DNA from 2 places in the Actinoplanes sp. ATCC 53533 genome. Region 2 is predicted to be linked to the other one. Evidence: riboswitches for the same ligand, from Rfam matches in the RefSeq annotation. Region 2 holds a riboswitch; the other holds the start of a gene.
What was found. A riboswitch is a leader RNA that binds a small molecule or an ion and turns the genes downstream of it on or off. The one in region 2 is predicted to bind cyclic di-AMP.
Positions count from the first base shown of each region.

Region 1: linked by a shared signal. The riboswitch ahead of DMB66_RS22985 (C40 family peptidase) and the one ahead of DMB66_RS28555 (hypothetical protein) in region 2 are both predicted to bind cyclic di-AMP.

Region 1 covers NZ_QHHV01000067.1:36,620-41,782, forward strand. Annotated here, with positions in the region: gene DMB66_RS22965 (VanW family protein) at 1-786, shown strand, start outside; gene DMB66_RS22970 (TVP38/TMEM64 family protein) at 829-1,374, opposite strand; gene DMB66_RS22975 (Rieske (2Fe-2S) protein) at 1,736-1,957, opposite strand; gene DMB66_RS62665 (hypothetical protein) at 2,250-2,633, shown strand; cyclic di-AMP (ydaO/yuaA leader) riboswitch at 3,212-3,335, shown strand; gene DMB66_RS22985 (C40 family peptidase) at 3,342-4,154, shown strand; gene DMB66_RS22990 (TetR/AcrR family transcriptional regulator) at 4,642-5,163, opposite strand, start outside.
Region 2 covers NZ_QHHV01000094.1:106-5,268, forward strand. Annotated here, with positions in the region: partial or broken gene DMB66_RS28550 (ABC transporter ATP-binding protein) at 1-153, shown strand, start outside; gene DMB66_RS28555 (hypothetical protein) at 172-1,257, opposite strand; cyclic di-AMP (ydaO/yuaA leader) riboswitch at 1,261-1,409, opposite strand; cyclic di-AMP (ydaO/yuaA leader) riboswitch at 1,686-1,823, shown strand; gene DMB66_RS28560 (hypothetical protein) at 1,827-2,843, shown strand; gene DMB66_RS28565 (glycoside hydrolase family 65 protein) at 2,911-5,163, opposite strand, start outside.

The DNA of each region.
Region 1 (5,163 bases), on a different contig from region 2:
GGCCCGCAACTGCTGGCCGTGCTGCCCCGCAGCGACCGACGCACCATCGCGGCGACCCTGCGCCCGGCCACTGCGAAAGTCACCGCCGCACAGCTGGCCAAGCTCGGCGTCACCGCACGGGTGTCGACGTTCACCACCACATTCCCCGGCGGCCTGCGCTCACCGCGCAGCCAGAACATCGTGCAGATCGCCAAAGAGGTCGACGGCGCCCTGGTCCTGCCCGGCAAGACGTTCTCCCTCAACGGCCACACCGGCGAGCGCAGCTACGCCCAGGGATACAAGGACGCACCGGTCATCCTCGACGGCAAACTCACGCCGGGCGTCGGCGGCGGGGCGTCACAGTTCACCACGACGCTGTTCAACGCCGCCTACTACGCCGGCCTGCAGGACGTCGAGCACAAACCACACTCCTACTACTTCAGCCGCTACCCCCCGGTCATCGAGTCCACGATCTTCTACCCGAATCTCGATCTCAAGTTCAGGAACAACACCAAGTACGGGGTACTGCTCGACACCTCGCACACCAGCAGCACGGTCACCGTCTCGGTGTGGAGCACCAAGGTCTACGACAAGGTCACCACCGAGTGGGGGCCACGCCGCGCCATCACCAGCCCGCGGTCGATCACCCTCGAAGCCGGCCCGAAGTGCATCGCCACCAACGGCATCGACGGCTTCACCCAGGACGCGTTCCGCCTCTTCCACACCGGCGGCAAGGTCGTCAAGCGGGAGAAGTTCACCTGGAGGTACGGCGCGGAACCACGTTACGTGTGCGGCCCGAAGTCCTGAGGCGAAACGGGAGGCCGGTGTAGTACAGCGATGGTTGCTGTCTCACTCCGCGGGTTCGTCACGGAATCCACGGCGGATCACCACACGAGCTCCGACCAGCCCCACGACGGCGAACGTGATCGCGGCGAGCGTGGAGACGATGAAGGCGGGCGAGGTAGGGCGCATGGCGTTCGCACCCAGGTTCGCGAAGATCACCGTGCTCGGCCCGATACCCAGAGCCGTAGCGGTCAGGAACGGCAACCGTCGCACCGCAGTCGTCCCGAAGGCGTAACTGGCCAGGCCGAACGGTGCCACGGGAATCAGGCGAACGATCAACACCGCGATCACACCGCGGCGCTGCAGGACACGGTCCACCGTGGCCAGCCACGGACGCCCCCGCAGAAAGTCACGCCCGAGCCGGTGACCGATCTCGAACGAGACCACAGCGCCCAGCAAGGCCCCGACGATGACGTAGGCACTGCCGGCAGCCGCGCCGTACAGCAGGCCTGCCGCGGCGGCGACGACACTACGAGGCACCATCGCCGACACCAGCAGCGCCGTGGCCGCGATGGCACCGACCGGACCAGCGTGCTGCAGCGTCGTGGCCATGCTCGCCAGATCGGGCAACCCGCCGGTGACCGCGGCCGCCGTCAGCGCGGTGAGGAGACCGACGAGCAGGACGAATCGTGTGCGTCCTGACGTGGATGAGGGACGAGGCGGATCCGCGGGCGCCGGGGGCGGGTCGGTCCTCACCACGGGTCGCCGCTTCAGAGCCAATGTGTCTACATCCGATTCTGTGGTGGTGGACGTGGAGAAACTACCCTGTGCGTCCCGCCCTCTCCCCACCCAGCGTCGGACATTCGCGCCGGCATGGACCGCCCGCGTCGAGACATGGAGCCTGCCGCGCCTGGGATCCACGGTGCCCACCTTGGACGCGGACTCGGTACCTGATCGCTCGTCGGTCTCTCGGTCAGGGGATGACGATGCTCTCGCCCTGCACAGAGACCGAGATTCTGGCGAGCCGGCCGGTCGCCGGTCCGCTGATGCGGGCGCCGTCGCTCTCCTGGAACCGGGAGTTGTGGGCCATGCAGGTGATGACACCGTCGCTGGGCGGGCTGACCCGCACTCCGCGGTGGGGGCACGTGGCGTCGAACGCGCGGAACTTGCCCGGCCTGGGCTGAGTGACGAGCACCCCATCGACGACGATTCCGCCACCGAGGGGACGCTCGCCGTGGTCGTCAGTACGAGGGGATCGGCAGCGCTGGGCGGCAGAGTGCCGGGTGGCTCATGCGGTGCCGGCGGCGGTTCCGCGCTCGCGCACCCGGTGAGCGCGAGCGGCAGCGACGCCGATCAAGCCAGGCGGCAGGTCCCGACGCGGCACCGAGCATAGATGCAATTGAAACACTTGCTACGGATGCTCTGTTCATCCGGAAAGCCTGGCGCCAGGTGCTCGCCACCGCTCGTTCCTGCTGTTCTCGGTGGCGATGATCGGCTCCTACGTGCTGAACTTCCAGGTCTATCTCGGGCTGCCCATCGAGGTGCGGCGGGTCACCGGCGGCGAGACCGGCGTGGCGATCCTGTTCGCCGTCTCCGGGTTGCTGACCGTGCTGGGTCAGGTGCGCCTCACCGGCTGGGTGACAGCACGGTGGACACCCGCCCAGGCCATCACCAGAGGCCTGCTCGTGATGGCAGCCGCCTTCGTACCATTGGCTTTGGCTGCCCTGGGTCGCACTGGTCGCGACCGGCCTGATCCGCGCGACCGGGATCGCGGTCCTGGGCCGGCAGGGGCACTTGGGCCCCCGCGAGCACCCGCCACAGGCCACCGGGCGGCCTGCTGTGGCGGCGACCCGCTGACCGCACAGCACTGAGGCAGTGACCCTTGAGCGGGCTGATCCACCGTCGTTCAGCCCGCTCAAGGGTCCACATTCACGTGCTCCGTGCGAGCTGCACCCCCGGGGCTGTCGCTGCGCGGCATCGGTTTGGCCCTGTGGACGTAACGGTTCACCCACCGCCCGGCCGCGCCCTCCACCGAACGGATGATCTCCACCCCACCGCCCGGCGCCGAGTTTCCGCCGCTGGGGGCGTTTACGGCCACATTCTCCCGACCTTGACTCAGGCCATGATCGACCTCGATGCGGCTTTTTGTGTGTTGTGTTTCACCCGTAACCCTCGACGAATGGTGATCACTTCAACACGGTAAGTACCGGCATTTGTCACAGCGCGGTTACAAACCGGACAGTGTTCCATGTGCCAAACACGTTCGGTAGTCGAAACCACCCCAGCGGTCCGGCCGGAAATCGGGTAGCAAGGGTGAGCCGGTAAGCAACCGCTCGCCGCTCGCACCGCCACGGACCACGCCGAGCCCTGCCCCGGTCCGAGCGGCGCGATCGTGATCGCGAACAACGACACAGGCATACGGGGGCAGGGACGGGGGACCCAGATTCGGTCCCACGGAACGCCGCTCGCGGCGAACCGATGAGGACCTCGGGGTGAAGCCACCATTGCGGTGGCCGGGCAACCTTCCCGCCCGAACCCGACAGCTAACCTCGCAGGCGTGCCGGAGGGATATCTCTACCGTGCACGAACGCACCTCGCACCGGCGCCCCCGCAAGACCGGCACCGGTTCCATCGCTCTGTCCCTGGGTCTCTGCCTCTGCGCCGGCCAGCTGGTCGCCACCGCGCCGGCATCCGCCGCGCCGGTCCCCGTCACGGCAGCGGCAGCGGCAGCGGCGACCGTCAAGCCCCGCATCACGAATTCCTACAACAGGAAGTCGATCGCGGCGGGCAAGACGGTTCGGGTGACCACCAAGCTGATCAACCCGAAGACCGGCAAGGCCGTCACCGGCAAGGTCAAGCTGCAGATCCGTGGCGGCAAGGCGTGGAAGACCTGGGTGACCAAGTCGACCAACTCCAAGGGCGTGGCGTCCTTCCTGACCAAGCCCGGCGGCTCGCTGTACTACCGGACCGTCTTCGCCGGCACCAAGGGCTTCGCCTCGGTGCGCAGCAGCCAGACGAAGATCACTGTGAAGAACAACGCGGCCAAGGTGATTGCCGAGGCCGCGAAGCACAGGGGTGCCCGTTACGTCTTCGGCGCCGCCGGCCCCAGGCAGTTCGACTGCTCCGGCTACACCATGTACGTCTACAAGAAGGCCGTCGGCAAGAAGCTGCCGCACAAGGCCAACTCGCAGCAGAAGTACGGCAAGGCCGTCAGCAAGGGCAACAAGAAGGCCGGCGACCTGCTGGTCTTCCGCTCCGGCTCCTACGGCACCCACGTCGGCATCTACGCCGGCGGCGGCTACATGTGGGCCTCCCCCCGCGCCGGCAAGACCGTCCAGAAGCAGAAGGTCTACAGCAACAGCTACGTCGTACGGCGCCTCGTCTCCGCCTGACGATAACTGCCGACTCATGAAGTGGAGCGCGCCCTTTCGGTCGTGCTCCACTGGCATTCCCCAAATGAGCAACGTGCGGCAGGGGAAGCGTTGTCGCCTCATGCGAATGGCAGCGCCAGCGAAGCGCGGGCCCGGCCGACGGACCACTTCGATGTGGTCGGCGCGGGCCTGGGGTGGCGCCGACGTCATGTCCTTCGATCCCCGCACGGCACTTCCTCGAGCCGCCCTTCACGACTTGCAAGCTGTGAAAGAGCACCCCAGGCCGGCAGGACCGGACGGCGCATGTCTGCTGCCGTCAACACAGTCGCCGACCCAGACCGTTATGCCCAACCCGCCGCTGAGGTGCACGCCGGCAGAAACACCACATGAATCGCCCGGCGTGTCCTTTCCGTCGCGCACCATCGGTCCAAGGGTGCTCTTCGTCATGGCGCGGGAACCGCGTCGGTAGCGATGTCCTTTCATCTCGGCAACCCCGCGGTTTGGGAGATCAGGTCGCGTCGGGCTTCACGCTGCCCCTGCGCGTAGGTCGCAGCCCGGTCAGGGCTACCGCGACAAGTCGGTTCACTGCCGCTTCGGACGGCAGACTGCCGGCTGCGCCGAGCGCGTGGAGGCAGTAGGTCGCAAGCTCGTCAGGCGCGACATCATCGCGCAACTCCCCTGCGGCGGCGACCTCGGCCAGCAGGTCTTGAAACAGGTCGATGAGCTGCTGTTCCGCACCGGAGACCCGCTCCCCGCGGTGGAGGAGGGCCGCGAGTTCCTCGGTTCCGTGTCGCTTGCGGTAATAACAGATGAGCGCGTACCGGCCCAGTACTGCTTGGAGCTTGTCGTACGGCTTGCTCGGCTTGGCCCGCAGCTCGGCGAGTTCGGTCAGGTGACCGGCAACGTGACGTTCGTGATGGGCGGCCAGGATCGCCTCGACGTCCGGGAAGTACTTGTACAGCGTGGCGCGACCGACGCCGGCCTGCTTGGCGATCTGACTCATCGTGACCGACATCAACCCGTGCTCTCT
Region 2 (5,163 bases):
GCGCAAGCCGGCACGGTCTTCCTGGTGAGCCACAGCGAGCAGTCGATCCGGGACACCTGCGAGCGGGCCATCTGGCTCGAGTCCGGCCTGATCCGCGCCGACGGACCCACCGACGACGTGCTGAAGGAGTACGAGGCCTACGTCAAGCGGTAGGCCCCGCACTCCCCTCGGTCAGCGCATCGACAGGTGCACGTGGTTGGTGTGATCGCTCGACGGGTCGCCGCCGGCGCCGGAATACGACTTCCAGCCGCTGCTGGGCAGCCAGATCCGCCGGAACCAGATGACGTAGAGCACACCGAGCCGGCTGGCGTTACTGATGAAATAGTTCGCCAGCCGGTTGCCGTAATCCTTGCTGCTCCCGGTCGCGTCGCCGCCGAAGCCGTTCTTGTCGGCGGCGAAGTCGCAGGCCCGGCCCTTCGGGTGCTCACCGCTGTTCTGCTCGCGGAAGCACGCGACGAAGCGGGTGAAACCATCCTTCTTCGCCTCCTGCATCGCGTGCAGGGTGCGCGGTGTGATGCAGCCCGAAGTGGTCGGGTCGTTGACGCTGCACGACTCGTCCGGCAGCGAGCCGTCCGAGTTGCGCCGGGCGGCCGAGGCCACTGAGCTGTTGCCGCCGCCGCCGCTGCTGGTAGTAGTTGATCCGCTGTCGCCGGACGAGTCGTTCGCCGCGCTGGCGGCGTTGGCCGCCTTGAGGGCGCTCTCCGCCTGGTTCTTGCGCTTGGCCATGACGTCGACCTGACGCTGCCCATCACGGACTGCGGTGTCGATCGCCACCTTCGCCTGCTGCTGCTGGGTCTTGACGCCCTTGAGATCGCGCACCGCGCGGTCCTGCTTGACGGCGATCATCTCCAGGGTCTGCGCCCGGTCCAGCATGCTGTCGGCGGAGTTGGCGGTGATCAGCGCCGCCATCGGCCCGAGCCGGCCGGTGCGGTACGTCTGCTGGACGATCTTGTCCAGCGCCGCCTGCTTGGGGCCGAGATCGGCGTCGATCTCCTTGAGCTTGGCGGTCAGCTGCTGCTGACGCTTTTTGGAACGCTCCAGGGCTTCCTTGGCCTCGACGAAGCCCTTGGACGCCTCTTCGAGCTGCTGGACCAGGGACTTCGAGCCGCCCTCGCCGTCGTCGCCCGAGTCGCCCGGCGCGGCGAGGGGGCGGGGGGCCGCGGAGGCGGAGGTGGGGGCGGCGAGCGCCAGCCCTGTGGTGGCGACGAGGACCGCGAGCACGGTCGCTAATCGCCGGCGGACGGGTTTGAACCTCACGAACATTCCTTCCGTCGGCCGCCGACCGGGTTAGCTGACGGGTTCGGGATGGAAGTGATCCCTACGGATCCGCGCGGGCACGCTGATCCGATTCACCCCATTACTCGGGTGGTTCCCCGGCTCGCCTTGCGGCGATTAGGCGGCGGTCTGCGCTGAGACCGTGACGAAGACTACCCATCAATGCTAGGAATCGACAGTCGTCGTACCCTATGCGACCGACTAAGCACTCGGGGTGAGCGACTACAGAGAGAGTGCAACGACTCACATTGATATGTCGTTACGGCCCATGACCTCGTCATTCCATCGAGTGGTAACGGAAAGTCGTTGTGCGGTAACGCTTTTACGCCCGCGGGAGGCCTGCCACCTGGGCCGTTGTCAGGTAAGCTGGCCGCCGGTTACTGCCACAGAGGTGCCGCCCCCAAGGCACCGGCAGCCCACCATCTAATCGTCGCAAGATGAGCCGGGGAACCACAGAGACACCGGGGTGAATCCACGAGTCAGTGGTAGGGATCGCTTCCGTCCCGAACCCGTCAGCTAACCCGGCCGGTGGTCACGCGGAAGGATTCTGAATGACGGCAAGACCCCGCCGGTGGCAGATTCTCGCCCTGGCACCGCTCGCCGCGGTCGCGATGATGTTCGCGCCCGCATCCCCGGCGAATGCCGCCCCGGACGACCCGGCGGCCACCGCCGACGACGGCGACGACAATCCGCTGTTGAACGACGTGCTCGACTCCACGGGCCGGCGTTACCTGACGGCGAAGGCGGCGGTCGCGAAGTCGACCAAGGCTCAGCTCGGCTACTCCCTGCGCGTCAAGGACGCCGAGGCGAAGCGCGACAAGCTGCTGCCCGAGGTGGGTGCGGTCGCCGCGCAGCAATACCGCACCGGCGGCATATCGACGATGGGCTTCCTGCTCAACACCGACGGCCCGGACGGCTTCCTCAAGAAGGCGGTCTCCCTTGAGGAGATCAACGCCCTCAACGACGGCAAGCTGCGCGAGCTCGACGAGGCCATCGACGCGGTGAGCAAGGCCAAGGCCCGCCTCGACCAAGAGGTCAAGACCCAGAAGCAGAACTTCGCGCTGATGGCAAAGCAGAAGGAATCGGCCGAGAAGGCCCTGGCCCAGGTCGGCGGCAAGACGGTGACCGGCGGCTTCGTGGTCGCCAAGTCCAAGGTCGCCGCGCCGGCGCCGCGCAACTCCGACGGCGAGTTCGGCCCGGAGTCCTGCAACGTCGACGACCCGACCACGGGTGGCTGCATCACGGCGCGCACCTCGCACATGTACAAGGAAGTGAAGAAGGCGGGGTTCAACCGATTCGTCGGTTGTCACCGCAACGGCGGCCCGTTCGAGCATCCCAAGGGCCGCGCCTGCGACTGGTCCCTGCAGAAGAGCGGATTCTCGCCCTGGCACAACCGGGACACCCGGGAGTACGGCAACAACCTGATGGCCTTCCTGGTGCGTAACGCCGACCGACTGGGCATCCTCTACGTGATCTGGAACAAGCAGATCTGGCAGCCCGCCAGCGGCTGGCACTCGTACAGCGGCCCCAGCGACCATACGGACCACGTACACGTCTCCATGCTTTAGCGCGACAGCGCGAAGAAGCCCCCGGTCCTCCTCGCGGAGGACCGGGGGCTTCTTTCTTTTTCGGTCTTCAGGCCCGGGTGGCCCGGCGGACCGGGGAGCGACCGGCCGGCTGGGTCGGCGCCGGGCCGGTCGGCGGCGCCGGCGGGATCGGCAGCACGACCGGCTTCACCTGGGTGATGGTGACCTCCTTGCCGTGGTGCAGCAGGTCGAGACGGGCCGAGCCGCCGCCGTTGCGCAGCGAGTAGGTGACCTCCTCCGCCGTCACCTCCACCCGCAGTCGCAGGCCACGCCAGAGCAGCGAGAACTCCAGACCGGTGATCCGGCTCGGCAGCCGGGGCGCGAAGGACAGCTGCCCGTTGAAGTCCCGCATCCCGCCCAGGCCCGCCACCAGGGCGATCCAGGAACCCGCCAGCGACGCCACGTGCACGCCGTCGCGGGCGTTCTGGTGCAGGTCGTGCAGGTCCATCAGGGCGGCCTCGCCCAGGTAGTCGTGGGCCAGCTCCACGAAGCCCACCTCGGCGGCCATCACGGCCTGCACACAGGCCGACAGCGACGAGTCCCGCACGGTACGGGCGTCGTAGTACGCGAAGTTGCGGGCCTTCTCCTCCGGCGTGAAGGCGTCACCGCGCACGTACATCGCCATGACCAGGTCGGCCTGCTTGACCACCTGCTTGCGGTACAGGTCGAAGTACGGGTAGTTCAGCAGCAGCGGGTAGGCCTCCGGCGGAGTGTTCTCGAAGTCCCACTCCTGCAGCCGGGTGAAGCCCTCCGACTGCTGGTGCACGGCCAGCTCGCGGTCGTACGGGATGTGCACCGACGCCGCCGCATCCCGCCAGGACGCCGACTCCTCGTCGTCCACGCCCAGCTTGCGGGCCAGTTCCGGATGGCGCTTGGCCGCGTCCGCCGCGGCGAGCATGTTCTGCTGCGCCATCAGGTTGGTGTAGACGTTGTCGTTGACCACGGCTGTGTATTCGTCCGGGCCCGTGACGCCGTCGATGTGGAAGCGGCCGTGCCGGTCGTGGTGCCCGAGCGAGCGCCACAGCCGGGCGGTCTCGATGAGCAGCTCCAGGCCGTACTCGCGCTCGAAGTCGTGGTCGCCGGTCGCCGAGACGTAGCGCCGCACGGCGTCGGCGATGTCGGCTCCGATGTGGAACCCGGCGGTGCCGGCGGGCCAGTACGCCGAGCACTCCTGCCCGCGGATGGTGCGCCACGGGAAGGCCGCGCCCTGCAGGCCGAGGGTCTGCGCGCGCTCCCGGGCGAGATCCAGAGTGGAGTGCCGCCAGCGCAGCACGTCCGCGGCCGCCGCCGGCTGGGTGTAGGTCAGGGCCGGCAGCACGAAGGTCTCCGCGTCCCAGAACGTGTGGCCGTCGTAGCCGGGGCCGGTGAGGCCCTTGGAGCCGATCGGCCGCTGCTCGGCGCGGGCACCGGCCTGCAGGGTGTGGAAGAGGCCGAAGCGGACGGCCTGCTGCACCTCGGGGTCACCCTCGACCTTGACGTCGGAGTGGTCCCAGAACGCGTCCAGGTATTCCCGCTGGGCCTCGACCAGGCCCTCCCAGCCGTCCAGCCGGGCGCTGGCGAGCGCGGCACCGACCTGGTCGCGCACCGCGGGCAGCGACCGGTTGCTCGACCAGCCGTACGCGGCGATCTTCACGACCCGGAGCTTCTGGCCCGGCTCGAGCTTGCAGGCGACGGTGGTGCGCAGCCAGTCCGGGTGGCCCTCGGTGGTGACGGCGTGCTTGCCCGGCGTCTCCACCAGGTGCTCCATCGCCGCGGCCATCCGCAGATCGCTGGCCTTGGTCCGGTGCACGAGCAGGCCGCCGGTGCGCTGCTCCAGCATCTCCTCGGCCTGCAGCGGGTGGTCCAGCACCGCCGCGACCCGCGGGTCCTTGCTGGTCGGCGGAAGCTGCTCGTTGGCCACCAGCTCGGACTGCAGGATCAGCCGGGCGGAGGCGTCGAGCGGCTCGACCTCGTAGAGGAAGGCGACGATCGCACGATGGGTGAAGGACACCATCCGGACCGTGCGGACGCGGATAGCCTGCCCGGAGGGCGAGACCCACTCCACGACCCGCTCCAGCGTGCCCGCGCGCAGGTCCAGGCTGCGCTCGTGGGAGCGCAGCTCGCCATACCGCACGTCGAACGGCTCGTCGTCGACGAGCAGGCGCATGAGCTTGGCGTTGGTGACGTTGACCATCGTCTGACCCGACTCGGGGAAGCCGTAACCCGCCTCGGCGTACGGCAGCGGGCGCAGCTCGTAGAACGAGTTGAGGTAGGTCCCAGGCAGGCCGTGCGGCTCGCCCTCGTCCAGGTTCCCCCGGAGGCC